One region of the Alteromonas sp. McT4-15 genome, then DNA from elsewhere that is predicted to be linked to it. Evidence: predicted binding sites of a transcription regulator. Region 1 holds the regulator's gene; each other region holds the start of a gene.
The links. The regulator sigma-54, encoded in region 1, starts transcription at its own class of promoters, with help from an activator protein. The targets are predictions, from matches to a motif close to GTTGGCACGNNNNTNGNNT.
Positions count from the first base shown of each region.

Region 2: a site for sigma-54 is predicted at 8,395-8,413, ahead of fliE (flagellar hook-basal body complex protein FliE). Genes of this name have one in related genera too.
Region 3: a site for sigma-54 is predicted at 8,473-8,491, ahead of nirB (nitrite reductase large subunit NirB). Genes of this name have one in related genera too.

Region 1 is NZ_JAJALG010000007.1:65,911-76,077, reverse strand. Features, by position in the region: gene LHL20_RS07730 (STAS domain-containing protein) at 1-129, opposite strand, end outside; gene LHL20_RS07725 (MlaC/ttg2D family ABC transporter substrate-binding protein) at 126-803, opposite strand; gene mlaD (outer membrane lipid asymmetry maintenance protein MlaD) at 907-1,380, opposite strand; gene mlaE (lipid asymmetry maintenance ABC transporter permease subunit MlaE) at 1,390-2,166, opposite strand; gene mlaF (phospholipid ABC transporter ATP-binding protein MlaF) at 2,163-2,963, opposite strand; gene LHL20_RS07705 (calcium/sodium antiporter) at 3,499-4,455, shown strand; gene LHL20_RS07700 (KpsF/GutQ family sugar-phosphate isomerase) at 4,458-5,438, shown strand; gene kdsC (3-deoxy-manno-octulosonate-8-phosphatase KdsC) at 5,439-5,987, shown strand; gene lptC (LPS export ABC transporter periplasmic protein LptC) at 5,984-6,562, shown strand; gene lptA (lipopolysaccharide transport periplasmic protein LptA) at 6,531-7,085, shown strand; gene lptB (LPS export ABC transporter ATP-binding protein) at 7,088-7,813, shown strand; gene LHL20_RS07675 (RNA polymerase factor sigma-54) at 7,887-9,383, shown strand; gene hpf (ribosome hibernation promoting factor) at 9,413-9,700, shown strand; gene ptsN (PTS IIA-like nitrogen regulatory protein PtsN) at 9,714-10,157, shown strand.
Region 2 is NZ_JAJALG010000003.1:64,089-74,255, forward strand. Features, by position in the region: gene LHL20_RS03565 (flagellar hook-length control protein FliK) at 95-2,302, opposite strand; gene fliJ (flagellar export protein FliJ) at 2,594-3,040, opposite strand; gene fliI (flagellar protein export ATPase FliI) at 3,060-4,394, opposite strand; gene fliH (flagellar assembly protein FliH) at 4,387-5,169, opposite strand; gene fliG (flagellar motor switch protein FliG) at 5,237-6,277, opposite strand; gene fliF (flagellar basal-body MS-ring/collar protein FliF) at 6,291-7,985, opposite strand; gene fliE (flagellar hook-basal body complex protein FliE) at 7,998-8,327, opposite strand; gene LHL20_RS03600 (sigma-54-dependent transcriptional regulator) at 8,598-9,935, opposite strand; gene LHL20_RS03605 (sensor histidine kinase) at 9,952-10,167, opposite strand, start outside.
Region 3 is NZ_JAJALG010000028.1:24,161-34,327, forward strand. Features, by position in the region: gene LHL20_RS16140 (bifunctional metallophosphatase/5'-nucleotidase) at 1-490, opposite strand, end outside; gene LHL20_RS16145 (glycosyl transferase family protein) at 567-1,556, opposite strand; gene cobA (uroporphyrinogen-III C-methyltransferase) at 1,588-2,577, opposite strand; gene LHL20_RS16155 (nitrate reductase) at 2,644-5,472, opposite strand; gene nirD (nitrite reductase small subunit NirD) at 5,495-5,866, opposite strand; gene nirB (nitrite reductase large subunit NirB) at 5,900-8,449, opposite strand; gene LHL20_RS16170 (SulP family inorganic anion transporter) at 8,772-10,167, opposite strand, start outside.

The DNA.
Region 1 (10,167 bases):
ACCACTATTGATTAATTGCTCCCGCTCTTTGCTACTCAAGCATTCCCAAAAGTTTTTGGACAGCGTGTCACGGTCAAGGTGACCGTGAACAACAATATTGCCTTTGTCGTTTACCTCAAAAAGGCTCACTCAGACTCTCCCTCAGCTTCACCTGAAATCTCAACCGCTTCGCCTTGGTTAAGTTCTACTGGCTGGCCAATCTTATCACGCATAAGTGCAATAACTGAGTCGATACCATCTTGACGTAAGATAGATTCAAATTCACTACGCTTGCTATTTAGTAGGCTAATGCCCTCTGCAACCATGTCATACGCTTTCCATTCATTTGTCTTGCTGTCTTTGCGTACTTTGAAAGCAATTTTGATTTCTGGACGATCTGGATCCTGTACTACGGCGCGCACTGTTACTGATTTCTTGTCATCAAAGCGCGACTCTGGTTCAAACACAACGGTTTGATTGTCGTAATACCCCATTGCTATAGCGTACGTAGTAATTAGGTATTGGCGAAAAACACTGATGTATTCACCCATCTTTTCCTGTGGTACTGACTTAAAGTGCTTACCTAAAACCATAAACGCGGCAAACTTATAATCAATATGCGGTACAAGCTCTTCTTCCATAATGGTACGCAGCATTTCTGGATCAGCTTTAATTGCTTCTTGGTTTGCCTTAATACGCTCAAACGTTCTATTTGCAACGTCTTGAACGAGTGCATACGGGTTCTGCTCATTCACTTCCTGTGCGCTAACCGACCCTACTACTGACATCATCAATATGCCAATTGCTACCATTAACTTTTTCAAAGTAACTCTCCTAAAACAATCTCACTTATGCAGACCCGTTAATACACTGTTTAGTTTCAACGAACCTCATCAAATCTTTATATCTGTGCTTTTATTTACGCTACTAGTCTTCGTCACTACCGCGGTTAAATAAGAATTGGCCAATCAAATCCTCTAATACCAATGCTGACTTAGTATCTTGGAGGTAATCACCATCTTGTAAATTCGCCACACCATCGAAAGAGAAACCAGGCTGGAACCCAACATATTGCTCTCCAAGAAGACCTGACGTCAAAATGGATACTGAACTGGTTTCTGGAAAACCGTTGTATTCTTTAAGAATCGATAGCTCAACAACTGGCGTGAAGTCTTCCTGATCTAAGGTAATTGAAGATACTCGCCCTACAGTAACGCCACCAACCTTGACGGCAGAGCGCGGCTTGAGCCCACCAATGTTGTCAAATTTTGCATATAGCGTGTAGGAATCGCCTTCTGTTGCAACCGTTTGGTTAGCCACTTTTAGCGCCAACAACAACAGTGCGCCGATTGTCAGCATGACAAACACACCAACCATGACTTCCGTTTTATACTTGTTCATTCCGATCCCCTACTCGATACCAAACATAAGGGCGGTAAGTACGAAATCCAGCCCTAATACTGCTAATGATGAATACACTACTGTTTCAGTAGTGGCTTTGCTGATCCCTTCCGATGTTGGAATAGAATCGTACCCTTTAAATATGGCAATCCAGGTCACAACCAAGGCAAAAACGAGGCTTTTTATTACACCGTTCACTACATCTTGGTTCCAATCTACTGTGGACTGCATAATTGACCAATAACTTCCTGCATCAACGCCTAACCAGTCAACGCCCACTAAGTGCCCGCCTAGTATACCAATTGCGCTAAAAATGATTGCAAGCATTGGCATAGCTAACATACCCGCCCAAAAGCGCGGTGCAACAATGCGGCGCAGTGGATCGACAGCCATCATTTCTAGGCTACTTAACTGTTCGGTCGCTTTCATTAGTCCTATTTCAGCAGTTAATGCTGAACCCGCTCGCCCTGCAAAAAGGAGTGCAGTAACAACAGGCCCGAGCTCTCTTAATAACGAGAGCGCTACCATGGGACCTAGGCTACCTTCTGCACCGTAATCCACCAAGATAGTGTAGCCTTGAAGCGCCATTACCATGCCAATAAAAAGTCCTGACACCATTATGATAAGCAGTGATTGAACACCAACCACGTAAAGTTGCCTGATAATCAGTGGTATATTTTTAATACGAGGTACGGCGATTAACGCACCAAATAGCATAATGGCAGCACGGCCAATTGCCGTAATTTTACCTATGGTGTTCGCACCGACGGATTGTAAGAAACTCATTTACCCGCCCCCAGAAAACTCGTTTTCAAATCAGATGCCGGATAATGAAATGGGACAGGGCCATCAGCTTTTCCTTTCAGAAACTGCTGTACTAACTCGCTATCACTTTCTCTAATTTGTTGTGCACTTCCTTCACCAATTACCCGCTTATCAGCAAGAATATAAATGTAATCGGCAATGGTTAATACTTCCGTGACATCATGGGTTACCACTATGCTGGTAAGACTTAATGCGTCGTTCAGTTCACGTATAAGTTTAACAAGAACCCCCATTGAAATAGGGTCCTGACCTGCAAAGGGCTCATCATACATAATTAAGTCAGGGTCAAGAGCGATTGCTCTGGCCAAGGCTGCGCGTCTCGCCATACCGCCTGACAATTCACTTGGCATCAACTTCGCTGCCCCGCGTAAACCTACAGCCTGTAGCTTTAAAGCGACAATAGTAGCAATCACATCTTCTGAAAGTTGGGTGTGCTCACGCAGTGGGAAGGCCACGTTGTCAAACACGCTCATGTCAGTAAAGAGCGCGCCGCTTTGAAATAACATGCTCATTCTGCGTCGGGTTTGATATAGCGACTTCCTCGACATAGAGACAATGGAGTCCCCGTCGAACTTCACATCACCTTCATCAGGTGTTAACTGGCCGCCAATAAGGCGCAGCAGTGTGGTTTTACCAATACCACTTGGGCCCATTACCGCAGTAATTTTTCCCTTGGGCACTTTAAGCGAAATACCATCATAAATAATACGATCGGCACGCTTAAAGGTAAGGTTGTCTATTTCAACTAAATGATCCATAGCGTGTTTAATGTCGACCCTTGACCTAATGAAGCCGCCAGTATTTACGTCGGCGGGCTTTATAAAAATTTATTTAACATCGAGAACATTCAAGTTCTATGCCTTCGATTACTTTCACAGTAAAGTTTACTGGGCAGTGTAATCTAGTGACATTCTACGCTTTTTCAAGGGCGTCGCCAAAGTCAAAAAGTTACAAGTTATGTTCGATGAATACGAATGATTAAGCCTGTCAGCCCAATTGCTGTGTTAGTTGTCTTATTCGAAAAGCCCTATAACACTTATCTGGGCACTGAAATGGTAGAGTATTTTTTATTAACTGAAACTGAACGAGCTCATCGTAACGCCTGATTTTACAGTAAATTTCGCTAAAATCTGGTCGCTTGTCGTGTGTTAAAGGCAACGCAACATGTTTGTAGAGTGTGGTAACGCGCAAAACAGATACTTTATCGCTACAATAAAATAAAATGCACTTCCCATATGCAAATGGCACTGTTTTTGCGACAATCTAGCGAAATACTTTTTATTACAGGTTGTTGTGCTTTTAAACATCGTAATTTTCATCGTAGGACTAGTGATTTTAAGTTGGAGTGCCGATCGCTTTGTGTACGGTGCATCTGCACTGGCGAAAAACATCGGAATATCGCCGATGATGATAGGTCTCACCATTGTGGCGATGGGCTCATCAGCCCCTGAAATCGTCGTATCAGCGATTGCCTCAGCAAACGGAAATATGAACACTGCGGTAGGTAACGCATTAGGGTCTAACATCACCAACGTCGCATTAGTGTTGGGTATCACCGCGTTAGTTAAACCTCTTATCGTTTCCTCAACAACGCTTAAGCGTGAACTCCCGGCGCTACTCATCATCTCGCTTATCGCAATAGGCTTTATGTTTGATGGTGAATTAAAATCCTACGAAGGCATTATTTTGCTAGGTCTTTTTATTTTTGTTTTAGCGATGATGGCGTGGCTCTCGCTGCAAGTTGATAAAGAAGACCCTCTCGTTGCCGAAACTGCCGATGAAATCCCTAAAGATGTGTCGAACACGTCTGCGCTTATTTGGATTGGTGTTGGTCTTGTTATTTTGCCTTTGAGTGCCCATTTCCTAGTAAATTCCGCTGTAGAAATCGCGCGTTATCTTGGTATTTCTGATTTAGTTATTGGATTAACAATTATCGCACTTGGAACAAGCTTACCCGAACTTGCAGCCAGCATTGCCGGCGTGCTTAAAGGTGAGGATGATTTAGCATTGGGTAACATTATCGGCTCAAATATTTTCAACCTACTCGCCGTGTTGGGTATGCCAGGTCTAATAGCACCAGGGCTACTGGACCCTGATGTTTATAATCGCGACATGTACGTCATGCTTGGCTTGACCTTGCTACTGTTCCTGTTTAGTTTCGATCTGATTGGCAAACGCACTATTTCTAGGCCTAACGGACTTTTATTGCTTGCCTGTTTTATCGGCTATCAATTCTGGCTGTTTGGATAATCATGAATAACGAATTACAAAACACCTACATTGCCTCTGCAAAACGCGTTATCGATATTGAAGCTAGCGCTATCGAAAATCTTGCCAGTCGCTTAAATGAAGATTTTGAGAAAGCGTGTGACATTCTGTTTTCCTGTACGGGTAAGGTTGTTGTTTCAGGAATGGGAAAATCCGGTCATATTGGCAATAAGATTGCTGCAACACTTGCCAGCACAGGTACCCCCTCTTTTTTCATGCATCCTGGCGAAGCAAACCATGGAGATCTAGGCATGTTGAGCAAGGGCGATGTATTGCTCGCTATCTCCAATTCGGGCGAGACGAGCGAAATTGTTAACTTGCTGCCCGTGGTGAAACGCTTAGGAATAAGAGTTGTCGCCATGACAAACAGTGCACAAAGCTCGCTAGGCCAATACGCAGATATCGTACTTGATATTAGTGTCGAGCAAGAGGCATGCTCACTAGGCTTAGCGCCAACCTCTAGCACAACAGCAACATTAGTTATGGGGGATGCACTCGCAGTCGCATTGTTAGACAAGAAAGGATTCACATCTGACGACTTTGCGTTGTCACACCCAGGTGGAAGCTTGGGCCGAAAACTACTGCTTAAAGTAGGCGACATAATGCTCTCGGGTAGTGATATTCCGCTAACAAAGTCAGATGCAACCGTTGCCGAAGCACTCCTTGAAATTTCTAAAAAAGGATTAGGAATGACAGGCATTATTGATAGTGCCGGAATTTTGCTTGGCGTGTTTACAGACGGAGACTTGCGTCGTATTTTAGATGCGCGAGTTGATTTACATAGCGCCCAAGTTATTGACGTTATGACACAAGGCGGAAAAACAACCACTCAAGAAGAGCTAGCGGTTGAAGCATTGAACCTAATGGAAAGCCATAAAATTAGTGCATTGATGGTGGTTGACAGCGATCGCAAACCTATCGGCGCCTTTAACATGCATATGCTATTAAAAGCGGGGGTGCTGTAAATGGCGACAACGTTATATACCGAATTAGATGACACGCTCTTTAAGCGTCTTGCAGATATTAAACTGTTGGTTTGTGATGTAGATGGTGTTTTTTCTGATGGGCGCATTTATCTGGGCAATGATGGTGAAGAGCTCAAAGCATTTCACACCCGAGATGGCTACGGCGTAAAGGCCTTAGTGAGTCATGGCGTTGACGTTGCAGTAATTACGGGGCGTCGCTCTACCATTGTGGAAAACCGCATGAAGGCACTCAACGTAGCCCATATCATTCAAGGTGAAGAAAATAAGTCTGCCGCACTACAAGCCCTAATGACTGAATTGTCATTGCGCCCTGATAATGTTGCCACTGTAGGCGACGACATGCCTGACACAGGTATGTTTGCCCATGCAAGCGTAAAAATTGCAGTTTCAGATGCCCATCCTTTTGTCGCTAAACAAGCAAACTGGAAAACTACGCTCCCTGGTGGATTTGGGGCTGTGCGCGAAATTTCTGACACAATCCTGCAAGCCAAAGGGGTTGAGCAAGGTATTTTTGGAGCGAGTGTATGAGCCAATTTGGCTTCAATCGACTGGGGCTGAGCATTTCTGCGCTATTTATATTGGCGCTACTAATGTATTTACCCACGTGGATGGAAGAGCCGCCAGAAGTAAGAAATAGCGGCGAACTTGATGCATTAAAACCCGCGTATAAGGCAAAAAATCTTACTACGACTCTTTATAATCAAGACGGCCAGCTCAATCATAAGGTGTTTGCAGAATCGATGGAGCATTACGATCAACTTGGCTTTGTATTGTTCCGTGCGCCACGCTATACACTTTACACTGATAACGCTACGTCACCGTGGGTCGTTACCGCTGTGGAAGGAACATTGTACAACAACGAGCTGATTCAGCTTGAAAATAACGTACAAATAGAGAACCAAACTACAGATGATTTTGTCAAAACCATTACGACACAATACATTCAGATTAATTTAGACAACAAGCAGATGACATCTGATCAACCAGTAGAGATACTGGGGTCGCAATATGTCATTCAAAGCAATGGGTTTAATGCGAATTTGCGCACCCAAGAATATGAGCTTATCGATCATGTACAAACCACTTATTCCCCTAGCAACTAGCTTAATTTTAGCGTTGGCTAGTGGTTCCGTTTTCGCTAGTGAAGATGACTTTTCTAAGCCAATTAAAGTCGATGCTAAGTCACAATTTGTTGATGGAAAAAATAAAACATCGTTGTTCAAAGATGATGTTCTAATTACTCAAGGCTCGCTTGTGATTAATGCCGACGAAGTTGAAGTTATCGCGACAGCGGGCGAAGGCAGAGAAGTGTTTGTCGCACGCGGTAACCCTGCGAGCTATACGCAAGAGCTTGAAGATGGAACGCCAGTATCCGCTAAGGCGAATGAAATTCGCTACGAAGTGATTAATCGGGTGATATCGCTTACCGGGAAAGCGGAGCTGAAACAAGACACCAGTATGGTAAAAGGTGACAGCATTACCTTTGATATGATTACCGAGCAACTGCTTGCAACCGGTGGCGATGACGACAACGGTGAAGGAAGAGTGACAACTGTTTTCACTCCTGAAGCAATTCGCAAGACGAATGCTAAAGACAACGAACAAGATAACGAGGGCAACCAATAGCAATGGCTACTTTGAGCGCAAGAAACCTTGCTAAGGCGTATAAATCACGCCAGGTTGTCCGAGATGTCAGCCTCAGTGTATCGACAGGTCAAATTGTAGGCCTGTTAGGCCCAAATGGTGCTGGTAAGACCACAACATTTTATATGATTGTTGGGCTTGTTCCTCTTGATAAGGGCGCCATTGAAATTGACGACAACGAGTTAACACATCAGCCCATGCATGAGCGTGCACGCCGCGGAATTGGCTACCTCCCGCAGGAAGCATCTATATTTAGAAAGCTCACTGTGCATGAAAATATCATGGCAATTTTACAAACCCGTAAAGATTTAAATTCACAGCAGCAAGAGGAAGAAGCCGATGCGCTACTTGATGAATTTAATATTAACCATATACGTAATAGTACGGGGATGAGTTTGTCAGGGGGAGAACGCCGCCGAGTGGAAATTGCGCGCGCCCTTGCAGCTAAACCACAATTTATTTTATTGGATGAACCCTTTGCTGGTGTTGATCCAATATCAGTAAATGATATAAAGAAGATTATTCAACATCTTCGAGATAGGGGTATCGGTATCCTTATCACTGACCACAACGTACGAGAAACATTGGATGTTTGTGAAAAAGCGTACATTGTGAGTCATGGCGAGCTTATTGCGCAAGGAACTGCGGAACAGGTTTTAAGTAATCAAAAAGTAAGGGATGTATACCTAGGCGAACAATTCAGGCTATAGTTAGTGTAACCGGATTGTCATTTTTCAATCTCGCTCAGGTATATTCAATTTAGAGCATTTAAATAAGACGTAGATGAAACCATCTTTACAGCTAAAATTTAGCCAACAACTCACCATGACACCTCAGTTGCAGCAGGCCATTAAACTGTTGCAGCTTTCTACGCTCGATCTTCAACAAGAAATTCAAGAAGCGTTGGATTCAAACCCGCTATTAGAAGTTGAAGAAGGCCACGACGAGCCTCAGCTTGAAAAAAATAACATCGATAATGATGACAGTGGGGTAGAAGCTTCTGCCACTGCATCAAGTGATACTTTGGAAGCTGGCGACGCACTAGAAAAAAATGATCTTCCAGACGAATTGCCAATCGATAGCACATGGGATGAGTATTATTCAGCATCGTCTGCGCCGGCACCAGGACCTGCCAGTGACGACGAACAAATTTTCCAAGGTGAAACGACTGAGGACATACAAGAACATCTATTGTGGCAGATGCGCCTCACCCCTTTTTCTGACACTGACCGTGCCATTGCAATGGCTATCATTGATTCTATCGATGAGTCAGGGTATCTAACCGTTACTCTTGAAGAGATTTTAGAGGCGGTTAACGCGCAAGAAGCCTCTGGCGAAGATGAAGAGGAACTCATTGAAATGGACGAAGTAGAATGTGTATTAAAGCGCATTCAAATGTTCGATCCCATTGGTTCTGGATCGCGCACCCCACAAGAATGCTTGATGGTACAGCTTCGCCAATTCGCAGATGATACACCATGGCTTGCCGAGGCAAAGCAGTTAATAGAAGACTATTCTGATTTGCTGAGTAGCAAAGATTACCGCACCTTAATGCGCAAGAGCCGATTGAAAGAAGATCAGCTTCGCGAGGCTATGCGTTTGCTGCAAACCTTGAATCCTCGCCCAGGTAGTGCTTTAGTTACTAAAGAACCTGAGTACGTTATTCCAGATGTATCGGTTACCAAAAAGAATGGCCGTTGGGTGGTTGAGCTGAACCCTGATAGCCTGCCAAAACTTAGCGTCAATCAACAATATGCCGCAATGAGTCGCCGTGCGAAGAACAGTAGCGATTCACAATTTATCCGCTCACACATGCAAGAAGCCAAGTGGTTTATCAAAAGCCTAGAGTCGCGTAACGACACACTGATGAAGGTAGCAAATTGTATTGTGCAGCAACAAATGGGCTTTTTTGAACATGGCCCAGAAATGATGAAACCAATGGTATTAAATGATGTCGCAGAAATGGTAGATATGCACGAATCGACTATTTCACGTGTGACAACACAAAAATACATGCATACCCCTCGTGGCATCTTCGAGTTGAAGTATTTCTTCTCTAGCCATGTTGCAACGGAGTCAGGTGGTGAATGTTCATCAACCGCCATTCGTGCATTGATCAAAAAACTAGTGGCAGCTGAAAAACCCAGTAAACCACTAAGTGATAGCAAGATTGCTTCATTGTTGGCCGAGCAAGGCATTAAAGTTGCCCGGCGGACAATAGCAAAGTACCGGGAATCGTTATCGATCCCGCCGTCGAACCAACGCAAGAGCCTTATTTAACGGGCTTAATAATATAAGGAAGACGAAATATGCAAATCAACCTTACTGGTCATCATGTCGAAATCACCGACTCTTTGCGTAATTATGTCGATACGAAGTTCAGCAAACTTGAACGTCACTTTGATCACATTTCTAATGTGCATGTCATCCTGAACGTTGAAAAATTAAACCAAAAAGCAGAAGCGACAGTTCACTTAAGTGGCGCTGAAGTATTCGCATCCTCAGAAAATACCGACATGTATGCGGCGATTGACAGCATGGTTGATAAACTCGACCGGCAGGTAATCAAGCATAAGGAAAAACTTAAAAAGCACTAGTAGTTAATTAAGTATGGATATACAAGCCATCGTAAGTCTGGACCGCACTGAATGTGCGGTTCAATGTAATAGTAAAAAGCGTATTTTAGAGATCATTGCCGATATTGCTGCTAAGAACAACGCGCATATCGACCAGTCGACAGTACTGAATAGTTTGTTGGCGAGAGAACGAATGGGTAGCACAGGTATCGGAAACGGCATTGCCCTTCCCCATGGTCGCTTAGCTGGCCTTGATAGAGTTATTGCCATTGTTGTTACCAGCACACCAGCTATTGATTTTGATGCGCTAGATGAAAAACCTGTCGATATTTTCTTTGCACTATTAGTACCTGAAGAACAAACCGAAGGTCATCTACAAACACTAGCCACAGTCGCAGGCAAACTGAGTAATAAAGACACTATTAAAGCAATAAGGCGTGCTACCACAAGCGATGACATTATAAATGCGTTAGCGTAACTCGCTGCTA
Region 2 (10,167 bases), on a different contig from region 1:
CGTCAAATACTCTGTAAGCAACACCTCAAAAATAGCAGTTTGCGCGCAGTATAACCATGCTACCAATTGCTAACGCATATCAAGCGGACAAATTTTATGCATAAAAATCGATACCGCCTTTTAACTCTCGCGTAACAGACTGTTCAATCACGCTGGTTTCACCCATTTCGTCGTTCATACCGTCATTAGTTCCACGGTTTCCTCGACCCGATGAACTTCCGTCATTGTTGTTTGCAAGTTGCTGGCCATTTTCACCGCTTGAAGAATTGTCTTTTCTTACCTGCGCATCACCTAACTCGATACCCTGTTCTTGCAACATATCCCTTAGCTTAGGCATTGCATCAGCTAGGGCCTCTTTGGCCTGTTGCGATTGGACAATAAAACTTACGCTTGCGGCATCACCTGCCACATTTACGCGAACCTGCATGCTGCCAAGTTCAGGTGGGTCAAGTCGAATTTCGGCCATGGTATTGCGCGCGTTTACCATCCAACGAATCTTCTCATTGAGCTGTTGCTGCCCTTCAGGCTTATGAATATTAACAGCTTTGTCGAAACCTTCGAACTGCTGTTGTGATTTTGACGCTTCGGCGCGCAGCTGATTGTTTTCGTTCATAACAGTATCAACTTGTGCCAATTGCCCCTGCATTACCTGATGAACACTTTGCTGTGTTGTATTCATCAACTGTAGAAACTGAGAAGCCTGACTATCTACACGCGCTGTTAAGCTTGCCGCCACATCAGATGATACCGCGGCTTCTTTAGCAGCATCCGCAACAATGGCAGACAGGTCAATTCCAGGCTCTCTGCCTTGCTGAACTTGCTGCTGGAATTCGTTGATGCCCGCAATAATATTGGCCTTAACACTTTGCTGTTGAGCACCGTTTGGCATAGTCGCCACTATTCGGTCAGCTAACGCTTCAGTAGCCTTTTGCGCAGTTTCTGAAGGAAGCTGAGCAATTGCATTGAGTAATGTACCCGCAGCTTCATCAGCCCCTATCGACACGCCATTTGCATTGTTTTCATTGCCTGCTTTAATTTCGCTACCACCGCTCTGTTTACCGTCTGTTGCTTTGGCTTGTTCAGTTGCTTGCGCTAGCAATGCATCCAAACGGGTAGCATTATCACTCCCCTGTGCCCCTGCACTCGTTTCACTACCGTCGACATTAGCAGCCTGTTGAATAAGGCTAAGAATAAACTCTTCTTCAGCGGTAAGGCTCAACGACTCAGAAGCGTCATCTTCGACGATTCTTGTTTCAGCGGTACTCGTTGCTTGACTAGACTCCGTCTTTTCCGTATTGAGTAACTGTGCAATTAGCGAAGCTAAGTCATCTTCGTTTTTTAAGTCAGTATCGGTGTTGGTAGTGAGCTCACTTTGAACCGCTTGCAGCTCATTGTGTTCAGGAGCACCGTCTTTGCGGTTACTACCTCGCAATAAATCACCTAACGTACGCAGTGTATTTAACAGTTCATCCCCCACAGCATTTAATGACTCACTGTCGCTCGCGCCTTGCTCCTTAGCGGTTTGCAATTGTGACAATAAATGCGCCAAGACAGAGTCAACCGACTCGCTATCTACGTCTTCAGGCAGCTTCCAAAGTCTGTCACTCTCCTTAACTTTTATAATGCCATCCAGATCAGTTGCGCTGGTTACATCGCTTTGTGATGACTCGCCGGCAGCGCTGTCTTTTTGGCGATTAGCAATGGTTTCCACATAAGCTATCCAGTCGGGCTCTCCCGACTCTTCTTTATCTGGCTTACCGTCGGGTGTACCAGGCGTAGTGATGACGCCAGCATCAGGATCTTTTTTCCCATCCTCACCCAGAATATACGTTGTCTCGGTACGGTGACTAACGACGACATCCCCCTCCACTTCAAGCGCATCCTGTGGCTGAACGACATCTTCGCTTTCATTGTGCTGCGCTAGCTCAGGCGATTCTGAGTTGTCTTCTACAAGCGTGTCGTGCGCTGGCTGAGCCTTTACTTCTGTTTCGTGAGTTGGTGTTGGTGTTGGTGCGTCTGAGACCTTCTCGTCACTTGGTAAATTGGTATGCCCAGCATCCTTGTCCTTTCCTTCGCGAACTACAGAATGAGTTGTATTTGCAGGTGTATTTGAGGACGGTGAAGTTCGCTTTGGCTCTGCCTGGTTTGCCTGAGTTTTTGCAACTTGGTAAAGACTATCAAACCCATTGCCTTTTTGGCTTTCGGCTTTTCCGTCAATTCCAGCTTCAACAGCTTGAGCTGTGCTGCTTGCAGCAAAAGGCAAAGCGGCAATGTCTGTTTTCTGTGCGGCAACTTGTTGCATAATCTTCTACCGTCCTACTTAGATAGCACTTTTATAAACGTGTGGTAACAGCGTTTGAAAGGCATTTGTACAATATATACAGGCGCTTACAATAAGGTACTGCGCCCGACTTGGCGCTTTGCGGCCATACCGCAAAGACTTATCCGTTTGTTCTTCGTAATGGTTTCAATAATCGTCTTTAAAGAGGCACTGCAAAGGGCGCGCCAACTGGTATTTAAATGGGAGAGCGCCATCAAAATCACATCAACATAGGTACGAATAGTGTTATAAATCAGTAAAATAGCAAGAACTTTAGAAAGGCGAATTCTTGGCGCGATAAAAGCGCTGGGTGGCAAACTCGTCCATCATTGCTTGCTCTTCCTTTGCCGCTTTGCGTTGTGCTGCCACTTTCTTTTTATCCAGCAGTAAATTAACGGCCTTTACCTTTTGCTGCTGCTTAAGCCACATCTGCTTGCGCTGATCTGCCGCCATTTTCGCTCTTGCAATAACTTGCATCTGTTGTTCACACGCTTTGTCTAATTTGCCCACAAATGACAGATGTTGCTGGTAGTAAGTAGCCGTTACACCACCTTGACCTGTTTGTTGAATGCCTTTTATATAGTCGATGCGGTATTGTTCGAGACTAGACAGTTTTTGCTTTTGTTGATTTACATTTTGCTGAGCTTGTTGATAGAAACGCGCCTCACGTTCTTCTTTTTCTTTTTCAAACTCTGCAAGACGTTCTAGTTGTTTAGACATAGCGAGTCACAACTTACCCTTAACCTTGCCCAAGGCCTTTGGCAAGAGCAGCCATACCTTCCAAACTTTCGTCATAAGGCAGTACTTGCTTCATACCCTGCTGCAAAAACGCATTAATCGCCGGCTCTGCACGGATTGCTAAGTCGATGCGAGGATCAGAGCCCTTCGCATAGGCGCCAATTGAGATGAGATCTTGGTTTTGCTTGTAGTTCGAGTATACCTGCCTAATTCTTCGCGCCATTAACTGATGCTCTTCACTTACCACCATAGGCATTACGCGGCTAATCGATGCTTCGATATCTATCGCAGGATAGTGACCACTGTCCGCTAAGGTTCGTGACAGAACAACGTGACCATCTAAAATGGCACGCGCGGCATCGGCAATAGGATCTTGGAGGTCATCACCTTCTGTCAGTACGGTGTAAAACGCCGTTATTGAACCTTGTCGCTCACTCCCATTCCCCGCACGCTCCACCAGTGCAGGTAAACGTGCAAACACTGATGGCGGATAGCCTTTCGTTGCAGGCGGCTCACCCACAGCAAGCGCTATTTCACGTTGCGCCATGGCGTATCGCGTCAATGAGTCAATTAATAAGAGTACCTTCATGCCTTTGTCGCGAAAATACTCGGCGATAGTCACTGCTGTTTCACAGCCCTTTAGTCGCATCAGTGGGGAGGTATCGGCCGGCGCTGCAACAACCACTGCCCGTTGTCGTTCTTCTTCGGTTAAAATTTCATGGATGAACTCTTTTACTTCTCGTCCCCGTTCGCCAACAAGCCCAACAACGACAACATCGGCTTCGCAGCCTCGCGTCATCATGCCAAGCAAAACACTTTTACCAACACCACTACCGGCAAACAGCCCCATACGTTGCCCAACGCCCACGGTATTAAGGGCGTTGATTGCCCGCACGCCAACATCCATTGGTGTATTAATGGGGCGGCGAATAAGCGGGTTCATAGGTGGGCGTGTCGTCGGCGCGCGAGCTTCTGCCTCAATTGCACCTAAACCATCAAGGGGTTGGCCATTTCCATCCACTACTCGGCCGAGTAACCCCATGCCAACAGGTAATCCGCTTTGTCGATTAAGCGGCATAACGCGGCTACCTGGCACAATACCGCGCACGGCTTCAGTGGGCATTAGATAGGTGATGTCATCGCCAAAGCCAACAACTTCAGCTTCAATTTCGCCTTCGATGGTCTGTACCAAGCATTGACTTCCAACCGGTAATTGGCAGCCAACCGCTTCTAGCGTTAGTCCTATGCCTCGCACTAATTTGCCAGCAGCGACCACGGGAGGAGAGGTAACCTGTTTGGTCAATGACTCAAAATGATTGTGCCAAGGGCTAGTCATCTGATAGACCTTGGTTTAAAAGGAATTGTTCGATAACGTCGCGACAGCGCCGTTCAATCGACACGTCAACCGCATTATGAGCTGTCGCAATGTCACAACCTCCCCGTTCCATTGCCGCAGACTCGATAAAGTTCCAGCCTTTTTTTGCAATCTCTTCTTCACCAAAATGCGCTTGAACAACGGCGATATCTTCAGGGTGCATGTGTATTTGATATTCAGTTTGGTTGATAGGAAGCGCTTTAATCCCTTCACTCAATGCTTGCTGGATAACCTGCGTGTTAGTGGTAACTTCTGTTTTAATCACCGCTTTAGCCAATGTAACTGCGAGTTTTACAAGCTGATCACGGGTTTCATCATTAACTTGCGATAAGGGATCATGAAGTTTCTCCGCCAATAGTTGCCACACCTCAGCTTGAGTAGCAACTTGCTGCCTTCCCTCTTCAAGCCCTTGAGATAGCCCTTCTGCCTGACCTTTCTCTACCCCTTCGGCGTACCCTTTTTCTAATCCTTCGGCTTTACCTTCATCAAAGCCTTTTGTCTTACCCTCTAGGTGTCCTTCGTCGAAAGCTGCTTGTCGAATAGCTTCTATTTCTTGTGCCGTGGGCGGTAAGATCTCTTCCTCTTCTTCGGGGGGCTCGTATTTCCAATCAGAACGGCGATTTAACGCATTAGTGGGTTCGTTATCTCGTGGCGCATGAGGATCGTCCACAAAAGGTAAATCCCACTTTTTAGCTTCACTTGCTTCGCTTTCTGAAAAACTTTTCTTTGCCGTCATTCTTTTACCTGACTGTTACGCCGTGGCACTCGCCCAGTTTGACTAGTTACCCACCACATCTATCCGCTTACAGGAATTCTTCGCCGCCACCGCCGCCAAGCATAATTTCACCAGAGTCAGACAGACGACGAGCCACAGACAAGATTTCTTTTTGAGCGGTTTCCACTTCACTAATACGTACAGGACCGAGTGCTTCAAGGTCATCGTTAAGCATCTCAGCAGCACGTTTAGACATGTTACGCATAATCTTTTCTTTAAGCTCTTCGTCTGCACCTTTAATGGCTTTAAGTAGCGCATCTTGTTGTACTTCCCGCAAAATGGCTTGAATGCCTTTATCATCAACATCCACCAAGTTGTCAAAGACAAACATAAGGTCTTGGATTTGCTGGCTCATTTCTTCATCTTGCTCACGGATAGCATCCATTAACTGCCCTTCGATTGCAGTATCTAGGTAGTTCATGATGTTGGCCGCCGACTTCAAGCCGCCCATTTTGGCTGCTTGTGTACCCGCTTGACCCGCAAACTGTTTCTCCATAATTTCGTTCAGTTCTTGTAGTGCCGCCGGTTGAACTTCTTCAAGGTTAGCAATACGCATGAGAAGGTCTAAGCGCACTTTCTCTGGGAACTGCGCCAAAATTTCTGCACTTTGCTCTGGCTCTAGGTAAGACAATACAATGGTTTGGATCTGCGGGTGCTCATTTCTAATGATGCTGGCAACCTGCTTCGAATCCATCCATTTAAGTGAATCAAGACCTTTGGCACCGCTTCCCATCAATATTTGATCAATGAGGTTAGCGGCTTTATCTTCACCAAGTGCCGCGGTTAGTGCCCGTTTAACAAAGTCTTGGCTTTGGAAACCAATGGTGCTGTAGTTCTGAATTTCTTCGATAAAGTGTTTGTGTACCGCAGTAATTTTAGTCTGCGTCATATCATCCACTTTGGCCATTTCAGTACCCAGTTTCTGTACTTGCTTTGGCTCTAAGTGTTTTAAAATTTGCGCCGCATCTTCTTCAGACAAACTCAATAGTAAGATTGCAGCTTTTTCGACGCCTTCTAATTTACTGACGTCGTATGACGGTTCTTCAACATTGGCGAGTTCTTCAGCCATAATTAGTCTCTCACTACTCGTCTTGCATCAACCAGCCCTTCACGACTTGGGCTGAGAGTTCTGGTTCATTCGCTACAAGTGCTCTTACCGCTTTAAGCACATCTTCATCTTTATGTAGGTCTGGCAACATTAACGAGCCATCCGGTGCAAAGCCAACTTGACCTTCATCGAATTCTGAAGTCAGCATGCTTATTGTATCATCACCAAGATCTAAACCTTCATCCGCATCAAACTCTTCTGCGTCATTCGACTCATCAGGGTTAATTAAGCGGCGTAGCATTGGACGAATCACAAAGATGATAAGTACTATTATAACTAACCCACCAATAACTAGCTTAAGAATTGGTAGAAAACCTGGCTGCTCCCACAAAGGTACATCTTCTATCTCGCCTGCATCCATACGAGTAAAGGGTACGCTTACCACTTCTAGCGAGTCACCTCGCGTTACATCAAAGCCAATACCGCCTTGTAATAATCTGCGAATATTAAGTATTTCTTCCTGCTTACGTGGTGTTGGCGTTATCGCACCATCTTCACCTGCAACTTGCGTGTAATCAACAGCTACAGATACACTAAGTCTACGAATAACACCCGTTTGTTTTTTAGTATGGCTAATTGTGGTGTCAAGCTCGTAGTTACGGGTTGATTCTTTGGCTGTTCGCCCTGGCATGGTCTGCTGACTGGCTGAGCCTGCATTTTCTGGAATTGTCGAGTCTAATGGCGGTTGGTTTGATAGTGCGCCTGGAATGCCACCAACACCGCCACCCACACTATTTTCTTCCATGATCATTTCACTGCGCACAGCAGGTAAATCAGGGTTATAGCTACGTTGCGTTTGTTCCATGGCGGTAAAGTCCATGGTGACATCAGCTTGCGCGGTATAATTGCCAATGCCTAGTACGGGAATAAGAATGGCATCGATTTTTTCAAGATATTCTTGTTCGCGCTGACGTTCAATTTCATACTCTTTACGCGCTCGTGCACTCATCGAGTCTTGTGAGCCAGAGTTTAACAGGCGACCATTGCTATCGGTCACCGTTACTTTTGACGGCTCCATGTTTTGGACTGCTGATGCAACAATATCAACCACCGCATCTACTTCTTCACCGGCAATCACTGAACCGCGTTTTGCGGTGAGTACAACGGTAGCTGAGGCCTTTTTCTCACGGCGGGCAAACACATTCTCTTTTGGCATGGCCAACAATACTCGCGCCTTTTGGATACTCGCGATGTCTTCAATAGTTGAGGCAATCTGCTGCTCTCGAGCATGTTTGAGGCGTTCCATTTCTACACGTTGGCTTACCCCAAAGCCCATGTCTTGCATTATAATGTCGGTACCCGAATCCCCCGCTTTAGTAAGCCCTTGACGCGTCATACCTAGGCGGATGTTCTGAAACTCATCACTACGCACATAGACCGTGTTACCCTCAAGCTTGTAGTCAATCTGATTGGCGTCCATGTAATCGAGGGTTTCTATTAGCTCTTGCGTCTCCATTTTAGCAAGTGGACGATAGTCGGGTTCTTGAGACCATATGAAAACAAAGATTGCGATGGCAACGCAGATAACCAGCACTACCACAAGCGCCACTTGGCGCATCATGTCTGTACTGCCCAAGGTGTCCATAAAACCAGATTTGTTTTCTGGCTCGTTGTCTGCAGATTGATGTTGATCTGGAATAGTTAAGTTTGTACCTGTTGCTTCAGCCATAACCTACCCCATTTATACCGGCATATTCATTATTTGTTTGTAGGCATCAAGTACTTTGTTACGCACTTGTACAGTCGCTTCAAAGGCGATACCAGACTTCTCTTTAGCGAGCATGACTTCTGCCAAACTTAGGCTCGGATCACCCATTTCGAAACGCTGTTGCATGTCTTTTGAATTCAGCTGCATGTTATTGACGCCGTCTACCGCATGCTTGAGCATGGTGGCAAAGTCGCTTGCCGATGAGTTAATTTCATTGAGCTGCTGAGGCTCATTAACTTGAAGACGAGTTTGCCCAATCATGTTTTGCATTTCTTGATACAAACTGTTGGCTTTAACGTCCATAACCACTCCTAGAGTTCTTACACAACACGCCGCTGCTTTGGCGAATTCTTTTTAGATAGGAGAGATTTAGCAATCACCTTGCCAACTTTATTTGACCATATAAATCAACAGCTTAAACTTTAAAAACTGAAGAATGCCAAATTTATGACACGACAATGGAAGAAACAACAAAAAACCGCCGCCCAGTAAACTACAAAGGCGACGGCCGGCTATGAAACCAGTAAAAAGGTGCAACACAATGGCTATAGCCATTGTGAGTGAGGTATTACACTAAGCAGGCACGTCGATACCATCCTCTCTCATACGAGCAAGTTTGTAGCGCAGAGTTCTCGGGCTAATACCCAGCTTTTCTGCGACATCTTTTCGCTTACCATTACAAGAGACCAAGGTATCGAGGATAATTTGATGTTCTTGATAGCGAAGCTCTGAACCTAACTTATTGTCTTCAACCTGCTCTTGAGTCGTATCAATAGTTACCTGAATATCCTCATCAATCATGAGATCGCTGGCGTCAATTTCGCCGTTCTCGCATAAGATGAGGGCACGCTGAACTACGTTCTCTAGTTCGCGAACATTGCCCGGCCAACTATACTGGCTAAGCTTATTTCGGGCTGCCGCACTTAATCTTATTGTACCCAAACCTTGTGATGAGGCGTGTCTATTCACTAGATGCTCAGCCAGCGGTACTATGTCACCGGGGCGCTGAGCGAGTGGACGCCACTCAATTGGAAATACATTTAAGCGGTAATATAAGTCTTCTCTGAACTCACCTGCGTCTACCGCTTTTCTTAAATCTCGGTTGCTCGTGGCGATAACTCGCACATTCAATTTTACGGTCTTACGCCCACCAAGTCGCTCAACCTCGCGCTCTTGTAATACTCGCAATAGCTTTGCCTGTAGCGCTAAGTCCATTTCGGTGATTTCATCTAATAACAACGTGCCGTCTTGAGCTTGTTCAAACTTACCAGGACACGCCTGAATAGCGCCGGTAAACGCCCCTTTTTCGTAACCAAAAAGGGTTGCTTCCAACATATTTTCCGGAATTGCGGCACAATTGATAGCAACAAACGGTGCCTCGCAACGGGGTGATTGGTCGTGAATGTAACGTGACAACACTTCCTTACCCGAACCACTAGGCCCCATAACCATGACAGTTGCATCAGATTTAGCCACTTTGCATGATAGTTCGAGTAATTTGAGACTTGTTGGGTCAGCAACAATTGGCGTGCGCGATTCTATCTTTTGTGCTGGCGCGTAACGTCCAACTAGGTTAAGTAACACCTCAGGAGCAAAAGGTTTTGATAAATAATCTGTGGCCCCATCGCGCATTGCTTGCACTGCATCGTCAATCGTCGCATAAGCCGTCATCAATAAGACAGGCATGTTGGGAAACTTTGCTTTTATACTTTTGAGCAACGTTAAACCGCTCATTTCACCCATTTGGATATCACTGACCACAAGGTCAACGTGGCGTGAAGACAGCACCATCAGCGCGGCTTCTGCACTGTCTGCATCTACAACGTCATAATTCCCCAACAAAAGCGTATCAAATAGTGCCTCTCTGAGGCCTGCGTCATCTTCTACAATCAAAATGGTTGTTTTAGACATCATTATCTCCTGATACTTATGCTACTTGCGTCATGGTATGACGTGTATCTATGGGTGGATTGCACGGAAGCGTTAACGAAAAGCAAGCGCCGCCATTTTTTACGTTGCTCACACTCAAGCTTCCGTTATGTGCAGTAACAACAGATTTCACTACCGCCAAACCAAGACCAGTTCCATGCGTTTTGGTAGTAAAGAAAGGTTCGAATATTTTTCTTTGTAGTGAGCGAGGAAC
Region 3 (10,167 bases), on a different contig from region 1:
CGTGAAGCACAGAGATAACGCCCAAAGCTACATTGTCTTGTTTAATTATGACAGATGTTTGAAGACCATCAGGCCTGCGCCCTTCACGCCTAACAACGGCGTTACTCGCAACAAATGGAAATGCTGCTTCGTAAGAACGCAATGACAATTCGTCCTCATAAAAGCTAAATTCCCTTTTAGTTACTCCCATCACGTCGGGCTCAATGGAGTTAAGAATATCAATGATATGCGACCCCCGATCAAATGATGAGAGTGCACTAGGCCCGATAGAGCCGCCACCAAATACGAAAAAGACGGTTTCGTCTTTGCTGCGGTATTCTTTAACCAAGGTTTGTAATTGTGGATAGTAGCCTGCATGCTCGTCACTGATATCAGGCATATCTGCAGCAAGTACGAGCGTAACGCTTGTATCGGACTCCTCAGCGCGAGGGGCTAACGACACAACAATTAAGAAAAGAAAAAAAAGCCCAAGTCGCATAACATCACACATGGAGTACCTTGTTAATACTATTAACAATTATACCCATGTGTATGTCAAGACTAAGGCAGTTAAAGCAGACTATTGTCTAAGAAAATGGAAGAGAAGATTTATCGCGCTGCAGCCACAATGCCTGTGCTTTTGCTATAGCATCTGACGTGTTGTGCTGCTCTAGCAATACTAAATAACTTGCCAGTGTTCCAATAATGGCCTGTTCGCCATAAACATGATTGCGTATGCCTTGCCATACTTCTAGCATATCATTCACGTTCATTCGGGTGTCTTTCAGCGCCCATTTTTCGGTAATAACCGGCAGTCGTATCTCTTGCGTTTCGCCGTTGCGGGTTACAAAAAGCGCGGTTTCCCTTTCGCCGTTTACTTCTGGATCTCCGCCGTCACCTCGAAAGCACAAAGCACCAATATGAGGGTAATTTTCGTTAACACGACAGTGCTTGTGATCGAGGTGCATGTGATACACGCCTTGCACACAGTACTTCGCTGCGGTTGGGTTAAGCAAGCGGGCAAGTGTGTTGGCACACGAACGCAAGCCAAATACTTCTCGCAATTTTATAAGCGTATCTAAAGCGGGCAATAAATATGATAAATCTAGATAGGTAACACCTTTGGCATCAAGTTGATGTTTAGCGTCTGAAATGTTTTTTGCCTCAGCAAGCCCGAGTATCGGTAACGCCTTACTGGCGTACAATCGTCCAGAACCAGGCTCATGAGCGCCGTGCAACATAATACGATGGCCCTCTGCAGCCAGCACGGCTACCGCCAATAAATACCAAGGAAGCTGACGCCGCTTTCCAGCATAACAGCCTATATCAAGGGTAGGAGTCAGTGTTTGAACGTCACCTTCGATAAGCTCGCGACAGGCATCAACGAACCCGATGACTTCTTCAGGGGTTTCTTCGCGAGTACGCAATAACATCAAAAATGCCCCCCGCTGATCCCCGGTCACTTCACCAGCAAGTACCATTTTCATGGCGTTGTACGCTTCATCGCGGGTTAAACTTCTTCCGCCTTTTTGTCCTTTGCCAATGATTTTGATGTATTCGCTGAACGCTTGCTGCATATTTTTATTAATGACGTTGTTGATAATGATGTTAGTAATGTTGGAAGCGCCGTGCATCAAGCAGACACTGATTAACGTGTTGTCTAGACTCTACCACCTTTCCGAAAACAAGTAACGTAGGGCCTGTTAAATTAGCGTCTCGCACAAGAGTGCCAATAGATGATAGCGAGCCTGTGATAACACGCTGGTTTGATGTCGTCGCGTTTTCAACCGCTGCCACAGGCCAATCAGCGGGTACGTCATAGCACATCAAGCCTTTTGCAAGGCCATCAAGTCGGCTTAACCCCATGTAAACCACTACGGTTTGCTTTAGCACATTTTGCGCAAGCGGCTTCATTTCAGGCCATTGTGAAGCATCTTGAAAGTGCGCGGTAATAAACGAAACAGATTGAGCACAGCGTCTATCTGTTAATGGAATACCCGTATACGCTGACATGCCGGATGCCGCAGTAATGCCAGGTACTATCGCATAGGCGACTTCAGCCTTATCAAGCGCTGCGGTTTCTTCACAGGTACGGGCAAATAGCGCAGGATCTCCTCCTTTTAACCGGACGACATTTTTGCCCTCTAGTGCCAACGTTACCACCCTTTCACAAATAGCTTGCTGTGTGAAACTGTGTTTTTTGCAACGTTTACCCATGTATTCTTTTTTCACATGCAGTGGGATCATCGCTAAAACATCTTCACTGACGAGCGCATCAAAAAGCACGATATCGGCTTGCTGCAACAAACGCAGCGCCTTTAATGTAAGTAGCTCTGCATCACCTGGCCCGGCCCCGACAATAAACACTTGCCCCACACTTCCTTTGTCACTTTCAACATGGCTTGTGTCGACAAATCTCGTCAATGTGTGACCATTAGCCCCACACTCATCATTTGAGCTGCGTCGATAAACGTTTAGCGCTGCTGTTCCAGCGCTTTGAAATAGGCGAGGTTTAAGCATACTAGGCTCAAATGTACGCTTGTTTAAAAAGAGTACATGGTTGAAAAACGGTTTAATGAGTGTTGATAACCAAGACATACTTAATAGCTCCAAAAAATGACATGGTTAATAAGACACGCTTATTAACCCCGCGACGAAAAGAGGTTATTGAGACTGTGTGGCAATAACCAAATTGCGCGATATAAGTTGAGACAATGCAGGTTTACACGAGCCACAGTTTGTTCCACATTTAAGTGCTTCTCCTAGGGCTGATACGGTTACTGCCCCCTGATGCACGGCGTCAACAATGCTCTTTTCTCTCACTGCAAAACAGCTACACACAAGTTCGCCTTGCATAAATCGCTCGTCAACGTGCCCTCGCAACAACTGTTGTTGCGTTTGCAGCTCTATGGCATCGCCCAACACTTGATTGGCCAACGCAGTCAGCCCTTCGCCATTGAGCACACTCATTGACGCATCAATAATGTCGTTAACGTTATCTTCCAGTACCGCAATAAAACATACTGCGCTGTTATTCGTGGCGATGCACACTGTATGCGATTTATGATGACAGTGAATGACCTGTGAGGTTTTGGGCAACGCATCTAGAAAGCTAGCTAGCATCTCGCGACGAGATGCATTACACGCAATATCATAGGCCGTTCCTGATGCGCATTTATCTGTTTCTAATGGCGTTTTACGCCAATAGTGGCAAGCCGTTTGTAGCGTTTGTTCATCAATACTATTGTCAAAAAATACGTGTCCAATAACATCAAATGGTGCAGGCTTTATCATCGCAGCCGCATGCTTTAGCTCTGGCTGCCCTGAAATGGGGTCGACCGCACTGGCGTACAATGCCCCTAAATGGCAATGCGATCCCCACTGCGCCGACCAATGAATAGGAATAAAAACCTCGCCTCTTCGTATACTGTCATCCATTTTCACAGGATAAATAACAGGTATCGCGGTCAGTGAGTCTTGAGACGCTTTTGCGCTTCCTTCGGCCATGGCCGGACTTTCAAGTGATACTAACTGCCCGTGTTTCAGAGAATATTTTATGGCGTCATCAGGGTTAACATGGACGTTAGCGTGCTTCATGTGCGCGTGTAGCTTTGCTGCTTTACCCGTACGGGTCATTGTGTGCCAGTGATCGCGAGCGCGCCCACTGTTTACAATGAAGGGATATGCGCCACTGGTTTGCTGCAATGGCGCGCGATACTGCACAGCAATGAGCTTTGCTTTGCCTGAAGATGTAGAGAAAACTTTATCCGCAAATGGGCGTCGGGCGTGCAAATTTACGGTTGGTTCACCATCATAGCTTGAGTCTCGCGTTTCAAACGGCCACTGTATTGGCGAAAGGTTGTTGTATTGGCTCTCGCTCAAGCCGTGCAATGGCGATAAATCTAACTGACGCTTTCCATTGTTGCGAAACCCAGTTAGCCCGGCGTATTCGCTAAATATTTGTGAAGGATGGGTGTAGTCAAATGCTTCTGAAAAACCCATTTTCTTTGCAACATCGCACATAATTTGCCAATCGTGCTTTGCATCACCTGGGGCAGGCAAAATGCCTCGCTGCCTTGAGATACGTCGTTCAGAGTTTGTGACTGTGCCGTCTTTCTCAGACCACCCCGTGGCGGGTAAGGCAACATGAGCAAACTGAAGCGTGTCATTGGCGTTAACAATGTCAGAAACTACAACCATCTCGCACTGGGTTAACGCGCGCTCAACTTGGCGTCGGTTTGGCATACTGACAACAGGGTTGGTGCCCATGATCCAAACAAATTTAACCTTTCCTTGCTCAATGCCATCAAATAAGTCTACTGCTTTTAGCCCCTGCTTTTGTGGCATAACCGGGGCATTCCAGTAGGTTTTAATCGCATCTACATGCTCAGGATTCTCAATATCGCAATGCACGGCCAACATGTTGGCAAGGCCGCCAACTTCGCGCCCGCCCATTGCGTTAGGCTGCCCAGTTATCGAAAAGGGGCCACATCCGGTTTTACTGATCAAGTCAAACGCCAAATGACAATTGATGATTGACTGGGCCTTATCGACACCACTGGACGACTGATTTATCCCCATGGAATAAAATGTCACAACACGTTTTTGCGTTGAAAAAAGTGCATAAAAAGCAGACAAAAGAGAAACATCAACATCGCAAAGCTGTGCAGTGTTTTCAATAGCGCAGTCATTAACGTTTAGCAAAACGTCGTCGAGGCCCTCTGCAAATGCCTTTACCGCATTATGGTCAATGCGCCCTGTGCTCTCTCCATAAGCGAGAAGACCATTAAATAGCGCGACATCAGTTCCCGGCGCTATCGCTAAGTGCATATCAGCAATCGTACAGGTCTCGGTTTGCCTTGGGTCTATGACGACCACTTTCATATCGGGGTTTTGGCGTTTAGCCCGCTCAATTCTCTGAAAAAGGACGGGATGTGCCCAAGCGGCGTTACTGCCTGTAATCACAATCAGGTCGGTGTTTTCTAAGTCTGAATAATCGCAAGGAACGACATCTTCACCAAATGCGCGCTTATATGCAGCCACCGCCGATGACATACACAGACGTGAGTTGGTATCGATATTGGCACTGCCGATAAAGCCTTTCATCAGCTTATTGGCAACATAGTAATCTTCCGTTAGAAGCTGACCTGAGACATAAAAAGCAACGGCATCCGCGCCATACTGCGCAATAGTAGAGGTGATTTTATCTGCAATAACGTCTGTGGCCGTGTCCCAATCCACAGACTTTCCTGCTACGGTTGGATGAAGCAAGCGACCTGATAAATCGTTTGTTTCTAGCAGGTTTGTTCCTTTTACACACAATCTACCATAATTGGCGGGATGCTCGGGCGTACCAATAACGTTGTCCAGGGTAATGGTACGCTTACTCACGTTGCAACTGATATCTACACCACAACCCACGCCACAATAAGGGCACGTGGTTTGTTTAAGCTGCTCGCTTACAGCATTATGTTGTTGTGTAGCCATATTCATGTTCTTACCTTAGACTGTTGCACTATTGGGCAATGTAGACGTTGCCATCTTCAACTTTTACCTTAAATGCTCGCACCGACACATCGTCTCGCTCTTTACATAGCCCAGTCTCTAGGAAGTAATGCTCTTTGTATAAAGGAGATGCCACTACCGGCGCACCACCAATAGAACCCAACAACCCGCGATACAACACATTGGCGTTACCAATAGGATCAAAGTTGCCGATAGCGTAAATCTGAGATTCACCGTTCATTTTGATATGAAAAATAGCGACCTGTTCGTTCTCTATTAGCGCGCAAACGCCGCTATTGGTGACTAAATCACCGGTAGTGCACGCGCAGTGCCATACTGTTTCTTCAGTGGGCATTGCGGAAAAATCGTGTGCTGCCGTCATTAATGTGCTCCTTTTGTCTTTTATTCAGTCGTTTTACACCATAGACACTGGGATAAACTGTCCAACGCCTGCGGCTTTTTCGGCTACGGTTGCTGGCCTTACTTGCCCGCGCTCAGAGACAAACTGAATATTGGTGTCAGTTTCAGTACTATTAACAAACTGGCGGAAACGCTTGCGTGACTGTGGGTCTTCGATCGTGGTTTTCCACTCGCATTGGTAGGCGTCAACGACCGTATCCATTTGCGCTTCAAGCTCGCCATTAATGCCTAATGCGTCATTGATGACGACATCTTGAAGGTAGGCTAGCCCACCTTCTAAGTTGTCCATCCACACCGAGGTGCGTTGAAGTCGATCGGCAGTTTTTACATAGAACATCAGCACGCGGTCGATGTATTTGATTAAGGTTTGCGTGTCTAAGTCGGTGGCGAAAAGATCGGCATGGCGTGGCTTCATACCGCCATTCCCGCACACATAAAGGTTCCAACCTTGTTCTGTTGCAATAACGCCGATATCTTTACTTTGTGCCTCTGCACATTCGCGGGTACACCCTGACACCGCGAACTTTATTTTGTGCGGCGCTCGCAGACCTTTGTAACGATTTTCAAGGTCAATAGCCGTCCCCACAGAGTCTTGAACCCCATAGCGACACCACGTACTGCCTACACAAGATTTCACCGTTCGAAGTGCTTTGGCGTAGGCATGTCCTGTCTCGAAACCACCTTCAACAAGCTTTTGCCAAATATCCGGTAGTTGCTCAACACGGGCGCCGAATAAATCGATACGCTGGCCACCTGTGATCTTTGTATAGAGTTGATATTCTTTAGCAACTTCACCAAGTAATATAAGCTTCTCGGGCGTTATTTCACCACCGGGAACGCGTGGTACTACCGAGTAGGTGCCGTCTTTTTGCATATTCCCTAGATAGATGTCATTGGTGTCCTGCAAAGGTAAATGTGACTCTTTAAGGATATAGTCGTTATAAACCGATGCGAGTATTGAGCCTACAGCGGGTTTGCAAATTTCACATCCAAGGCCTTCACCGTGCGCATCAAGCAGTTCATCAAAAGTACGAATACCGTTGACTTTCACAATATGAAACAGCTCTTGGCGGGTATAGTTAAAGTGCTCGCAAATTGCTTTTGACACTTCAACACCGCGCTTTTCAAGTTCCGCGTCGACAACATTTTTGAGTAATGCCGCACAGCCGCCACATCCTGTACTTGCCTTGGTTTCGCCTTTTACGTCTGCCACACTGCAGCAGCCACTGTCGATGGCCGACACAATATCGCCTTTCGTTACATTAAGGCATGAACAAATAGACGCTGTGTCAGGTAGCGCATCTGCACCTAAGGCCGGAGCGTTACCACTGGATGGTAAAATAAGGCTCTCGGGGAATTCAGGAAGCGCAATGTCATTAAGCGCATACTGTAATAGCGTGTCGTAGTCGCTGGTATCACCAACCAACACGGCGCCTAGCACTCGCTTCTGTTCACTGTCTACCACCAGTTTTTTGTATACACCCTCTGGCTGGTTTAGATAGGTGTAGCTCAACGCCCCTTCTGTGCGCTCGTGCGCATCACCAATAGAACCCACCTCAACTCCCATGAGCTTTAATTTGGTACTCATATCTGCGCCAGTAAATTCGCTGTCACCACCAGTGAGATGGCTTACTGCCGTGCGTGCCATCGTATAACCTGGCGCAACAAGGCCAAATATTTTGTTGTCCCACAGTGCGCATTCACCAATAGCATAAATATTCGGATCAGACGTTAAACAGTGATTATCAATGGCAATACCGCCACGCTCACCAAGCGTTAATGACGCTTTTTTGCCAAGTTGATCAGAGGGACGAATTCCTGCTGAGAATAAGATCATGTCGGTTTCAAGCTCACTGCCATCAGCAAAGACCATTTTGTAACGACAGCTATCACCCGCTTCAATTGACTGCGTGGCCTTCTGCGTATGAACGGTAACCCCCAGCGATGAAATCTTTTGCTTAAGTACGTCGCCGCCCGTCGTATCTAGCTGCACAGCCATTAGCTGTGGGGCAAATTCAACAACATGCGTATCAAGCCCTGCCTGCTTGAGTGCATTGGCTGCTTCTAGACCAAGTAAACCACCACCAACAACAACCCCAACCTTGCTGACACTGGCAGACGCTTCAATAGCCAGTAAGTCTTCAATGGTCCTATAGACTAAACAGTGTTCTTGGTCGTTACCTTTAATTGGCGGCACAAATGGATATGACCCTGTTGCCAACACCAACTTGTCGTAATCGAATTTTTGACCTTCAGAGGTAACAACGGTTTTATTCTCTCTGTCGATGTCTGTCACTATGGCATTGGTCACGACATTGACGCCCCATGACGCATATTGTGCAGGCGTAGTTAGCGCCAAGTCATCTGCGCTCGCGCCGCTAAAGTAGGACGATAGATATACACGGTCATAGGCGAGCCGAGACTCTCCGCAAAGTACGGTTATGTCGGCGTTTGCATCGCTGCTATGTAGTTGTTCGACAAAGTGGTGCCCCACCATGCCATTGCCTACGACCACGATGCGCGTTTTTGAATCAGATGACGTCATGTTTTTCCCCTTTCTTCGGGACAAAAAAAAGCCCGCGCCAACTTTCGTTGGTGCGGGCTTCGTTGCCTACTTTCGTTAAGTATTGACAAGATACCTAACTAACACATTTTACGGAGTGTTATGAATCACACTTCTAGCAATCAACACAAAATTACTAGTACACACTTTACGTATAGTGATATCCAATAACAATGCCAATTACTTAACTAATTGTTTTTACATTAAATATGACAAAAACGCCGGATATTTCTAATGCTCAGATGCACCAAACAAACGCATTCATGTATTCGCTTGGTGCAAACTTACTGAGTGTGCATACCTGCTATGCAAGTTTGTCCGTAGCCACGCGATAACGCGGGTCTTCCACCACATTAATCTCTACAAATTTGTCTGCCTTGCGCAGCAAGCAGCGGCACTCGTCACTAATATAGCGAATGTGCAGCTTTTTACCTTGCTCTTCATATTTGTCAGCCAAGGTATCTAACGCATCAATACCCGACGAGTCCCAAATGCGAGAGTCTTTGAAATCAATCACAACATCGTCTGGGTCGTTGGCAATATCAAACAAGTCTTTAAAGTGAGACACTGAGCCGAAGAAAAGCGGACCATCAAGCTCATACACTTTCCAGCCGTCGTTATCGATATGTGATTTTGCCTCAATATGACGTGCGTGTTTCCATGCGAACACCAATGCCGACACAATTACGCCAACAACAACGGCTATTGCCAAGTCAGCAATAACGGTAACGCCAGTTACCAAGAAAAGTACAAAGGCATCTTCTTTGTTCACGCCGCGAATAATTCTAAACGACGCCCACTCAAATGTTGCAATTACCACAACAAACATCACGCCAACTAGTGCCGCTAGCGGGATCATCTCAATGAGAGGAGCAGCAAAAAGAATAAAGCCTAGTAGTACCACAGCCGCTGTAATACCAGACAAGCGACCGCGACCGCCTGAATTAATATTGATCATGCTCTGTCCAATCATGGCACAACCACCCATACCGCCGAAGAAACCATTAACCGTGTTGGCAACACCTTGACCAACACATTCTTTGTTTCCGCGCCCACGGGTATCTGTCATTTCATCAATCAATGACAGGGTAAGTAGCGATTCAATTAAACCCACCAAGCATAAAATAACCGAGGTAGGCAGGATGATCATGAAGGTTTCCCACGTGAACGGCACCATAGGTATGGCAAAGCTTGGAAGCTCGCCCGCAAGTGTCGCGGAATCACGCTGGTCAGCAGGTAAAAGGTCACGGACAAAGTCGATAACCGTGCGCGCTTCTAAATCTAATCCATGCACCAACGCCGTTACCGTAACAATTGCGACCAATGAAGCTGGTACAGCGGTTGTTAACTTAGGCAGCAAATATATGATTGCCATGGTCAGTGCCACCAAGCCTAGCATCCAATAAAGTAAGGTACCTTGCATCCATTGCAGCTCACCTGCAGCGTTAATCACCTTAAACTGACCAAGCTGAGCGAGGAAAATGACAATGGCGAGACCATTAACAAAGCCTAGCATTACGGGGTAAGGCACCAGTCTTATAAATTTCCCTAACCGAAATACCCCGCATAGTATTTGCAAAAGGCCAGCGAGAATTACAGCGGCAAACAAATACTGCACACCGTGCTGCGCCACCAAGGCAACCATAACAACCGCCATAGCGCCGGTTGCACCAGAAATCATACCTGGACGACCGCCAATG